Regions from separate parts of the Streptomyces sp. NPDC107765 genome, predicted to be linked through region 1. Evidence: riboswitches for the same ligand, from Rfam matches in the RefSeq annotation. Region 1 holds a riboswitch; the other holds the start of a gene.
What was found. A riboswitch is a leader RNA that binds a small molecule or an ion and turns the genes downstream of it on or off. The one in region 1 is predicted to bind ZMP and ZTP.
Positions count from the first base shown of each region.

Region 1 (4,166 bases):
CCGTGCGGCGGCGCTCCGGCTCCTGGCGGAATCATGACGTCAGCGGAGCGGAATGTTCCGGAGGCGGGCGGCGTTCGGATTCCTGATCATGCGTCTGCCCGGTCCGGCCCCGGACCCGATGAGGAAAGGACCGCCCATGCCGCTCCCGTCCACCACCCCAGGCGCCGCACCGCCGCCCCCGGGAGAGCCGACGCGGGGCGACGAGCTGCGCGGCCGGGTCGTCGTCCTCATCGGCGGCGCCAGCGGCATCGGGCTGCGGGTCGCCCACCAGGCCGTCGCGGCCGGCGCCCGGGTCGTCCTCGGCGGCCGTACGCCCGACAGGCTCGCGGCCGCGGCCGAGGCGCTCGGCGACGCCGCCGACTGGCACCCGGTCGAGGTGACCGACCCCGGTTCCGTCGCCGCCTTCTTCGGCCCGCTCGACCGCGTCGACCACGTCTTCACCACCGCCGCGAACTACCGCGTCGGCCCGCTGCGTGAGCTCAGCGACGAGGACGCGGCGAGCCCCTTCACCTCCAAGTTCTGGGGCCAGTACCAGGTCGTCAAGCACGCGGCGCCGCTGCTGTCCGAGGACGGCTCGGTGGTGCTGATGTCCGGCGCCGCGGGCGCCCGGCCCCCGGCGCCCGCGCCCGCCTACGCCGCGTGCAACGCCGCGATCGAGGGACTCGCCCGGGGTCTGGCCGTCGAACTCGCCCCGGTCCGCGTCAACGTCGTCTCGCCCGGCACCGTCGACGGCAACCTCTGGGCCGGGCGCCCGGCCCAGGACCGCGAGGCCGCCTTCGCGCAGTACCGCAGGGACACCCTGCTGCACCGGCTCGGCACCGAGGACGAGATCGCGCACGCGGTGCTGTTCCTCTTCACCAACCGCTACATGACCGGCTCGACGCTCTACCCGGACGGGGGGTACACCCTGCGGTGAGGCCCGGCGGCCGCGGTGGAATCCGGCATCCGGGACCCGGCGTCAACACGGCGGACCGCTCGGGCGGTCCGCCCGCCCGGCGTCCCGCCCGCCGCGGCTCAGGCGTCCTGGTGCGCGGGCCGGGCCGCCGGCACCTGCCGCCGGGGCGGCAGCACGTCGGGCGCACGATGCGGCCGCAGCGCGGTGAGCGCGGTCTCGGTCTCCTCCATCAGGGCCCGGTAGGAGACCAGCCGCTGCCACTCCGGATCGGCGACTCCGGGTACCGTGGCCGAGCGCTCCGTCCACAGGCGCACCAGCGCCGCGTAGACGGGGGTCTGCCGGGTGATTTCCGCGGTGATCCAGCGTGGCGTGGCCGCGGGGCGGGGGAGGAACGTGTGACCGTGACCTGCGACGGTGCCGGAGGTAGGGGCGCTCATGGCCGTAGAAACGATTCTTCCGGCCTGGGGTCACTGCGTATTTTTGCGGCTGCCCGCACAGGAGTCCCGGCGGCATGGGGTTAAACCCCTCGAATATCACCTCATGCAGTGATCTATGGCCGGGAAGCGGACCAATCCGGACGAAAAAACGTTGTCGCTGTCATGGAACCGAGGGAGTTGTGGGAGCGCCACGCGGTACTCGCACAGGCGTTTTGCAGCAGCGATGACGAGGTCCGCCGGACGCAGGGACTCCTCGACGAGGCCGAGGCCCGCCGGTCCCGGACCCTGGCAGCCTTCGCCGTGACCGTCGGCAGCGACGCGGTGGTGGCGGACCTGCTCGGCCTGGACGAGCGCGAAGTGCGGCTGGCCCGCCGCACGGTGGGCAAGGACGACGCCCGCGCGGTCGCCAAGAGCCTGCTCGCCGAACAGACCCCGGCGCGGGAGCAGACCACGGTACGCGAGCCGTCCCCCGACCGACCGGCCGCCGCGCCGACCGCCACCCGGCCCGCACCGGCACCGGCCGCCCCGGACCGCCCCGCGGCGGACCGGCCCGCGCCCACCGGGGCCACGCCCGGCACCCCCGCCGGACAGACCGGCGCGTCCCCGGTCACCCACGACCCGGCCTGGGCGCCGGCCCTCGACGCGGTCCTGATGACCAGCTGGCACACCGGGGTCGACCTCACCGCACTCGCCACCGAACTCGGCCTGGACGTACGGCTCCTGGTCGCCCGCGCCCAGCAACTGTCCACGGAGACCCGCCCCGCCCCGGCCGCGCCGCCCGACCGCACCGGCCGGCACCGGAGAATGGCCACCCTCCAGCCCTCCCCACCGACCGATGCCGGCCCGGCCGCCTGGCGCGAACGCGCCGACCGGCCCGCGTGGGACCAGTACGAACACGACACCTGGAAACAGCAGCCGTACCAGCAGTACCAGTCGTACGCGACGGCCCATCCCCAGCACACCCAGTACGCCGCCTCGGCCACGTCCACCGGCTACCACCAGTACCCCACCCACCAGCCCCACCAGAATCACCACAGCCACCAGGCCCACCAGCACCCCCACGACAGCCAGACCACCCAGACCGTTCAGACCCTCCACAACGGTCAGCAGCTCCAGCACGGGCACGAGCACTACGCCGGGTACCAGGACGTCCAGGAGTACCCCGGGTACGAGCCCCCGCCGGCGCCCTCCGCACCCCCCACCTGGGACGCCAACGCCATCACCGCCGCCCAGCACGACTGGGACGGCATCCTCAGCCAGTGGGAGGCCACCACCCCCACCACCCCGCCCCTGTCCGCACCGGGGCACGGAGCCACCTGACCGGCTCGCCCTCCGCCCCCGCGGCTCCTCACCCGTTCGGGTGGGCCGTCGTCTAGAGTGGACGGCGGGCCGTGACTGGCGCTTGGGTGGGGCACCACCGGGGAGCGGCCCGGCCACCACGGTCACTGCCGCGCGCCTGGGCGATCCACGACGACGCCCAGGAGTACCCGATGTCCCCGACCGCCCGCCTCATGGACGGCACCGCACTGGCCCGCCGGATCATCGAGCAGGCCGCCGAGCGCGCCGCCGCCCTCACCGAGCAGACCAGCCAGGCCCCGTGCCTGGCGACCGTCCTGGTGGGGGAGGACCCCGCCTCGGTGACCTACGTCCGGATGAAGTGCAACCGCTGCGAGAAGGCCGGCATCCGCTCCCGGCACGTGGCCCTGCCCGCCACCACCACGACCGGTGAACTGGTCGACACCCTCACCGCGCTCTCCCAGGACCCCGGGGTGCACGGCATCCTCCTCCAGCACCCGGTCGGCCCGCACATCGACGAGCGCGCCGCCTTCGAGGCCATCGCCCCCGAGAAGGACGTCGACGGCGTCACCTACCACTCCTTCGCCACCATGAGCTTCGGCGCCGAGGGCTTCGCCTCCTGCACACCCGGCGGAATCCTCCGGCTGCTCGACCACTACGGCGTCGAGCTGGCCGGCAAGCACGCCGTCGTGGTCGGCCGCAGCGCGATCCTCGGCAAGCCGGTCGGGATGCTGCTGCTCGGCCGCAACGCCACCGTCACGTACTGCCACTCCCGCACCACCGACCTTGCCGCCCTCACCCGCCAGGCCGACCTCCTGATCGCCGCGGTCGGCCGGCCCCGCCTCCTCACCGCCGACCACATCAAGCCCGGCGCGGTCGTCATCGACGCCGGCTACAACCCCGGCAACATCGGCGACGTCGACTTCGACTCGGCCGCCACCCGCGCCTCCCTGATCACCCCGGTCCCCGGCGGCGTCGGCCCCATGACCATCGCCACCCTCCTCTCCCAGACCGTCGACGCCGCCACCCGCCAGCTCAAGGGCGCCTGACCCCGGAAGACCTCCGCAAGGCCGGTCCGCCCGGCCGGACGTGATCCCTCCGAGCCGCCTGCCCCGCAGTCGCCCACGGCGCTCCGTGCGCCCTGCGAGGCAGGCGTGCGCCCGGTCAGCGGTTTCAGAGCTGGAGCGACTTCGTCTGCAGGAATTCCCTCAGGCCGTGCGCGCCGAGTTCTCGTCCGACGCCTGATTGCCGGTAGCCGCCGAAGGGGGCGAGGGGGTTGTACGCGCCGCCGTTGACGGTCACTTGGCCACACTGCATCGCGCGGGCAAAGGCGATCGCCTGCTTCTGATCGGCCGCCCAGACGGACCCGGCGAGACCGTAGTCGGAGTCATTGGCAATGCGCAGGGCCTCCTCCTCGTCCTCGTACTTCAGGAACGAGAGCACGGGGCCGAAGATCTCTTCCCGCGCGATGCCCATTTCGGGAGTGACGTCGGCGAAGACGGTGGGACGGACGTAGAAGCCCTGGTCGCGGTCGTCAG
Region 1 is NZ_JBVKBL010000016.1:36,423-40,588, reverse strand. It holds gene ACZ7MX_RS31530 (SDR family oxidoreductase) at 137-916, shown strand; gene ACZ7MX_RS31525 (hypothetical protein) at 1,015-1,332, opposite strand; gene ACZ7MX_RS31520 (hypothetical protein) at 1,495-2,652, shown strand; ZMP/ZTP riboswitch at 2,714-2,801, shown strand; gene ACZ7MX_RS31515 (bifunctional 5,10-methylenetetrahydrofolate dehydrogenase/5,10-methenyltetrahydrofolate cyclohydrolase) at 2,823-3,677, shown strand; gene ACZ7MX_RS31510 (aldehyde dehydrogenase family protein) at 3,802-4,166, opposite strand, start outside.

Region 2 (4,166 bases), on a different contig from region 1:
CTGGAGTACAACGCCGATACGCCGACCTCGCTGGTCGAGGCCGCCAGCCCCCAGTGGTTCTGGATGGAGGAACGCTTCCCCGGCGCCGACCAGTGGAACTCGCTGCACGAGCGGCTGGTCGCGGCCTGGAAGCGGCAGGCCGCGCTGCTGCCGCCGGGTGCCCCGGTGCATTTCGCGCACTCCGCGGGTGACGAGCTCGGCGAGGACCTGATGACCGTCGCCTACCTGGAGGAGACGGCCCAGCAGGCGGGCCTCGCGACGGCCGCCATCCCCGTGGAGGAGATCGGCTGGGACCGGCTCTCGGGCCGCTTCGTCGACCAGCGGCTGCGCTTCGTACGGGCCTGCTTCAAGCTCTATCCGTGGGAGTGGCTGGCCACCGACGACTTCGGTCCGCACGTCCTGGACACCCTCGACAACGGCGGCGGCACCGGCTCCACCCTCTGGATCGAACCCGCCTGGAAGATGCTGCTCTCCAACAAGGCGCTGCTGGCGATCCTGTGGGAGCTCTACCCCGGCCACCCGAACCTGCTGCCCGCCTATCTGGACGGGCCGCGCGAGCTGGCGCACACCCGCGGCTACGCCGCCAAACCGCTGCTGGGCCGGGAGGGCGCCGGCGTCACCCTGCACCAGCCGGGCGACGAGCCGGTGCTGCGCGGGCCCGACGACCCGTGCTGCTACCAGGAGTTGGCGCCGCTGCCGGACTTCGACGGGAACCGGGTGGTGCTGGGTGCCTGGGTCGTCGAGGACGAGGCGGCCGGCCTCGGCATCCGCGAGTCGGCGGGACCGGTCACGGACGAGTACGCCCGCTTCCTCCCCCATGTGATCCGCTGAGCCGGCCTTTCCCCGTGCGACCCGCCGAGCCGGTCCTTCCGCCCTGTGATCCGCCGCGCCGGACGGGCTGGCGCGGGGCTCGGCACGGGCCTGGCCTGGCACAGCGAGCGGCCAGGGCCTCGCGCCCGCCGCCGGCCGCCCGCTGCACGTCCGCCGCCCCCTCGCGCCCCCCGCCACGCCGTTCCTCACACCCTCCTGTCCCTCCCGTCCCGCGCCCTCCGGCAGGCCCCCCGTCACGCCTCCAGGACGTCCCGCAGCCGTTCCAGCCCCCAGTCCAGGTCCTCCTTGCTGATCATCAGGGGCGGCGCGAGCCGGATCGTCGCGCCGTGGGTGTCCTTGACCAGGACGCCGCGTGCCATCAGCTGCTCGGAGACCGCGCGCCCGGTGCCGCGGGACGGGTTGACGTCCACGCCCGCCCACAGTCCGCGGCCGCGCACCGCGTCCACCGTCCCGCCGCCCACCAGCAGCCCCAGCTCGCTGTGCAGGTGCTCGCCCAACTCCGTTGCCCGTTCCTGGTATTCGCCGGTCCGCAGCATCGCGATCACCTCCAGCGCGACCGCGCAGGCCAGCGGGTTCCCGCCGAACGTCGAGCCGTGCTCGCCCGGCGCGAAGACGCCCAGCACCTCGCGGGAGGACACCACCGCCGACACCGGCACCACCCCGCCGCCCAGCGCCTTGCCGAGCACGTACACGTCGGGCACCACGCCCTCGTGCTCACAGGCGAAGGTCCGGCCCGTGCGGCCCAGCCCGGACTGGATCTCATCGGCGACGAACAGCACGTTCCGCCGCCGGGTCAGCTCGCGCACGCCCGCCAGATAGCCGGGCGGCGGCACCCGTACGCCCGCCTCGCCCTGGATCGGCTCCAGCAGCACCGCGACGGTCCGCTCGTCGACCGCCGCCTCCATCGCGGCCAGGTCGCCGTAGGGGACGATCTCGAAACCGGGGGTGTACGGGCCGAAGCCGGCGCGGGCCTCGGGATCGGTGGAGAACGAGACGATGGTGGTGGTCCGGCCGTGGAAGTTGCCGTCCGCGACGACGATCTTCGCCCGGCCGTCCGGGACGCCCTTGACCTGGTAGCCCCATTTGCGGGCCGTCTTCACCGCGGTCTCCACCGCCTCGGCGCCGGTGTTCATCGGCAGCACCAGTTCCATCCCGCACAGCTCGGCCAGCCGGGTGCAGAAGTCGCCGAACCGGTCGTGGTGGAAGGCGCGGGAGGTGAGGGTGACCCGTTCCAGCTGGGCGCGGGCGGCGGCCAGCAGCCGCGGGTGGCCGTGCCCGAAGTTCAGCGCGGAGTACCCGGCGAGCATGTCCAGATAGCGCCGGCCCGTCACGTCCGTCATCCAGGCACCCTCGGCGGTCGCCACGACCACCGGGAGCGGGTGGTAGTTGTGCGCGCTGTGGGCTTCCGCGGCGGCGAGGGCGGCTGCGATGCCGGGTTCCGTGGCGGCTGCGGTGCCGGGTTCCGTGGACGTCACCGTGACTCCGTTCCGGTAGACCGTACGGGGTGTATGGAGTGAGTTTCCCTATATGCCCCTCTATATTGCCCCGCAGGCGGTTCGTCCGGAAGCCGCCAGGACGGTCGGGTGGTGCCGGCACCAGCTTGTGGGGCAGAAGGGGTGTTCCCGGCACCGGGGCGCGCACGGCCGTCTAGACTCGGCGGTGCGCATCGCGACTGGCGTACGGGGAAGCGACCCCGAGGGAGCGCTGCGTGGCCACCACCACGAGGTGTCGCCCCGCCTGGGCACCCCGGGACCACGACCGGACCACCGATCGACCGCCCCGGAGGACGCCATGTCACTTCCGCAGTCCGCGCACGCCCACTCCGCGCACCCGCAGTCCGCATCCCTCTCCCATCCCGCGCTGAGCGCCGCCGACCCCGAACTGGCCGCGCTGGTCGGCGCCGAGGAGCAGCTCCAGGCCGACACGCTGCGGCTGATCCCCAGCGAGAACTACGTCTCCGCGGCCGTCCTGGAAGCCACCGGCACGGTCCTGCAGAACAAGTACAGCGAGGGATACCCGGGCCGTCGCTACTACGAAGGCCAGCAGAACATCGACCTCGTCGAGACCCTGGCCGTCGAGCGCGCCAAGGCCGTCTTCGGCGTCGAACACGCCAACGTCCAGCCGTACTCGGGCTCGCCCGCCAACCTCGCCGCCTATCTCGCGTTCGCCGAGCCGGGCGACACCGTGCTCGGCATGGCGCTGCCGATGGGCGGCCACCTCACGCACGGCTGGGGCGTCTCGGCGACCGGCACGTGGTTCCGCGGCGTCCAGTACGGCGTACGCGCCGACACCGCGCTGATCGACTTCGACGAGGTGCGCGACCTCGCCCGCAAGGAACGCCCGAAGATCATCTTCTGTGGTGGTACCGCCGTCCCGCGCACCATCGACTTCGCCGCGTTCGGCGAGATCGCCCGCGAGGTCGATGCCGTCCTCGTCGCGGACATCGCGCACATCGCCGGGCTGGTCGCGGGCGGCGCCCACCCGTCGCCCGTCCCGCACGCGGACGTCATCTCCACCACCACCCACAAGACCCTGCGCGGACCGCGGGGCGCGATGCTGATGTCCCGGGCCAGCCACGCCAAGGCCGTCGACAAGGCGGTCTTCCCCGGTCTGCAGGGCGGCCCGCACAACCACACCACGGCCGCCATCGCGGTCGCCCTGCACGAGGCCGCCGCCCCGACCTTCCGGGAGTACGCGCACGCCGTCGTCGCCAACGCCAAGGCGCTCGCCGAGGCGCTGCTCGCCCGCGGCTACGACCTGGTCTCCGGCGGCACCGACAACCACCTGGTGCTGATCGACCTCACGTCGAAGGACGTCCCCGGCAAGGTCGCGGCCAAGGCCCTGGACCGGGCGGGCATCGTCGTCAACTACAACACCGTCCCCTTCGACCCCCGTAAGCCCTTCGACCCCTCCGGCATCCGCATCGGCACCCCCGCGCTCACCTCCCGCGGCCTGGGCACGGACCGGATGCCGCAGGTCGCGGAGTGGTTCGACCGCGGCGTCCAGGCCGCGGCGAAGGGCGACGAGGACGCCCTCACGGTGATCCGCACCGAGGTCGCCGAGCTGATGGCGGCCTACCCGGCGCCGGGACTGGCTGTCGGGGAGTAGGCGGCCGTGGGGGAGTAGACGGCCGGGGGATCACCGACCGCCGGGAATCCTCGACCGCCGGGGATCACCGACCGCCGGGAATCCTCGACCGCCGCCGAATCCCCGACCGCCGGGGAATACCCGCCCCCACCTGCACGTTGTGGCCCCGCAGGGGGCCTCGCCATCCCCTAGGGGATGTGTTCGAGAACCCCCTGCGGGATCACCCCTACGAACCCCCACCCTCACCC
Region 2 is NZ_JBVKBL010000002.1:553,147-557,312, reverse strand. It holds gene ACZ7MX_RS06995 (glutathionylspermidine synthase family protein) at 1-831, shown strand, start outside; gene rocD (ornithine--oxo-acid transaminase) at 1,065-2,306, opposite strand; ZMP/ZTP riboswitch at 2,490-2,581, shown strand; gene ACZ7MX_RS06985 (serine hydroxymethyltransferase) at 2,623-3,939, shown strand.
Region 2: another riboswitch for ZMP and ZTP. It lies ahead of ACZ7MX_RS06985 (serine hydroxymethyltransferase); the one in region 1 lies ahead of ACZ7MX_RS31515 (bifunctional 5,10-methylenetetrahydrofolate dehydrogenase/5,10-methenyltetrahydrofolate cyclohydrolase).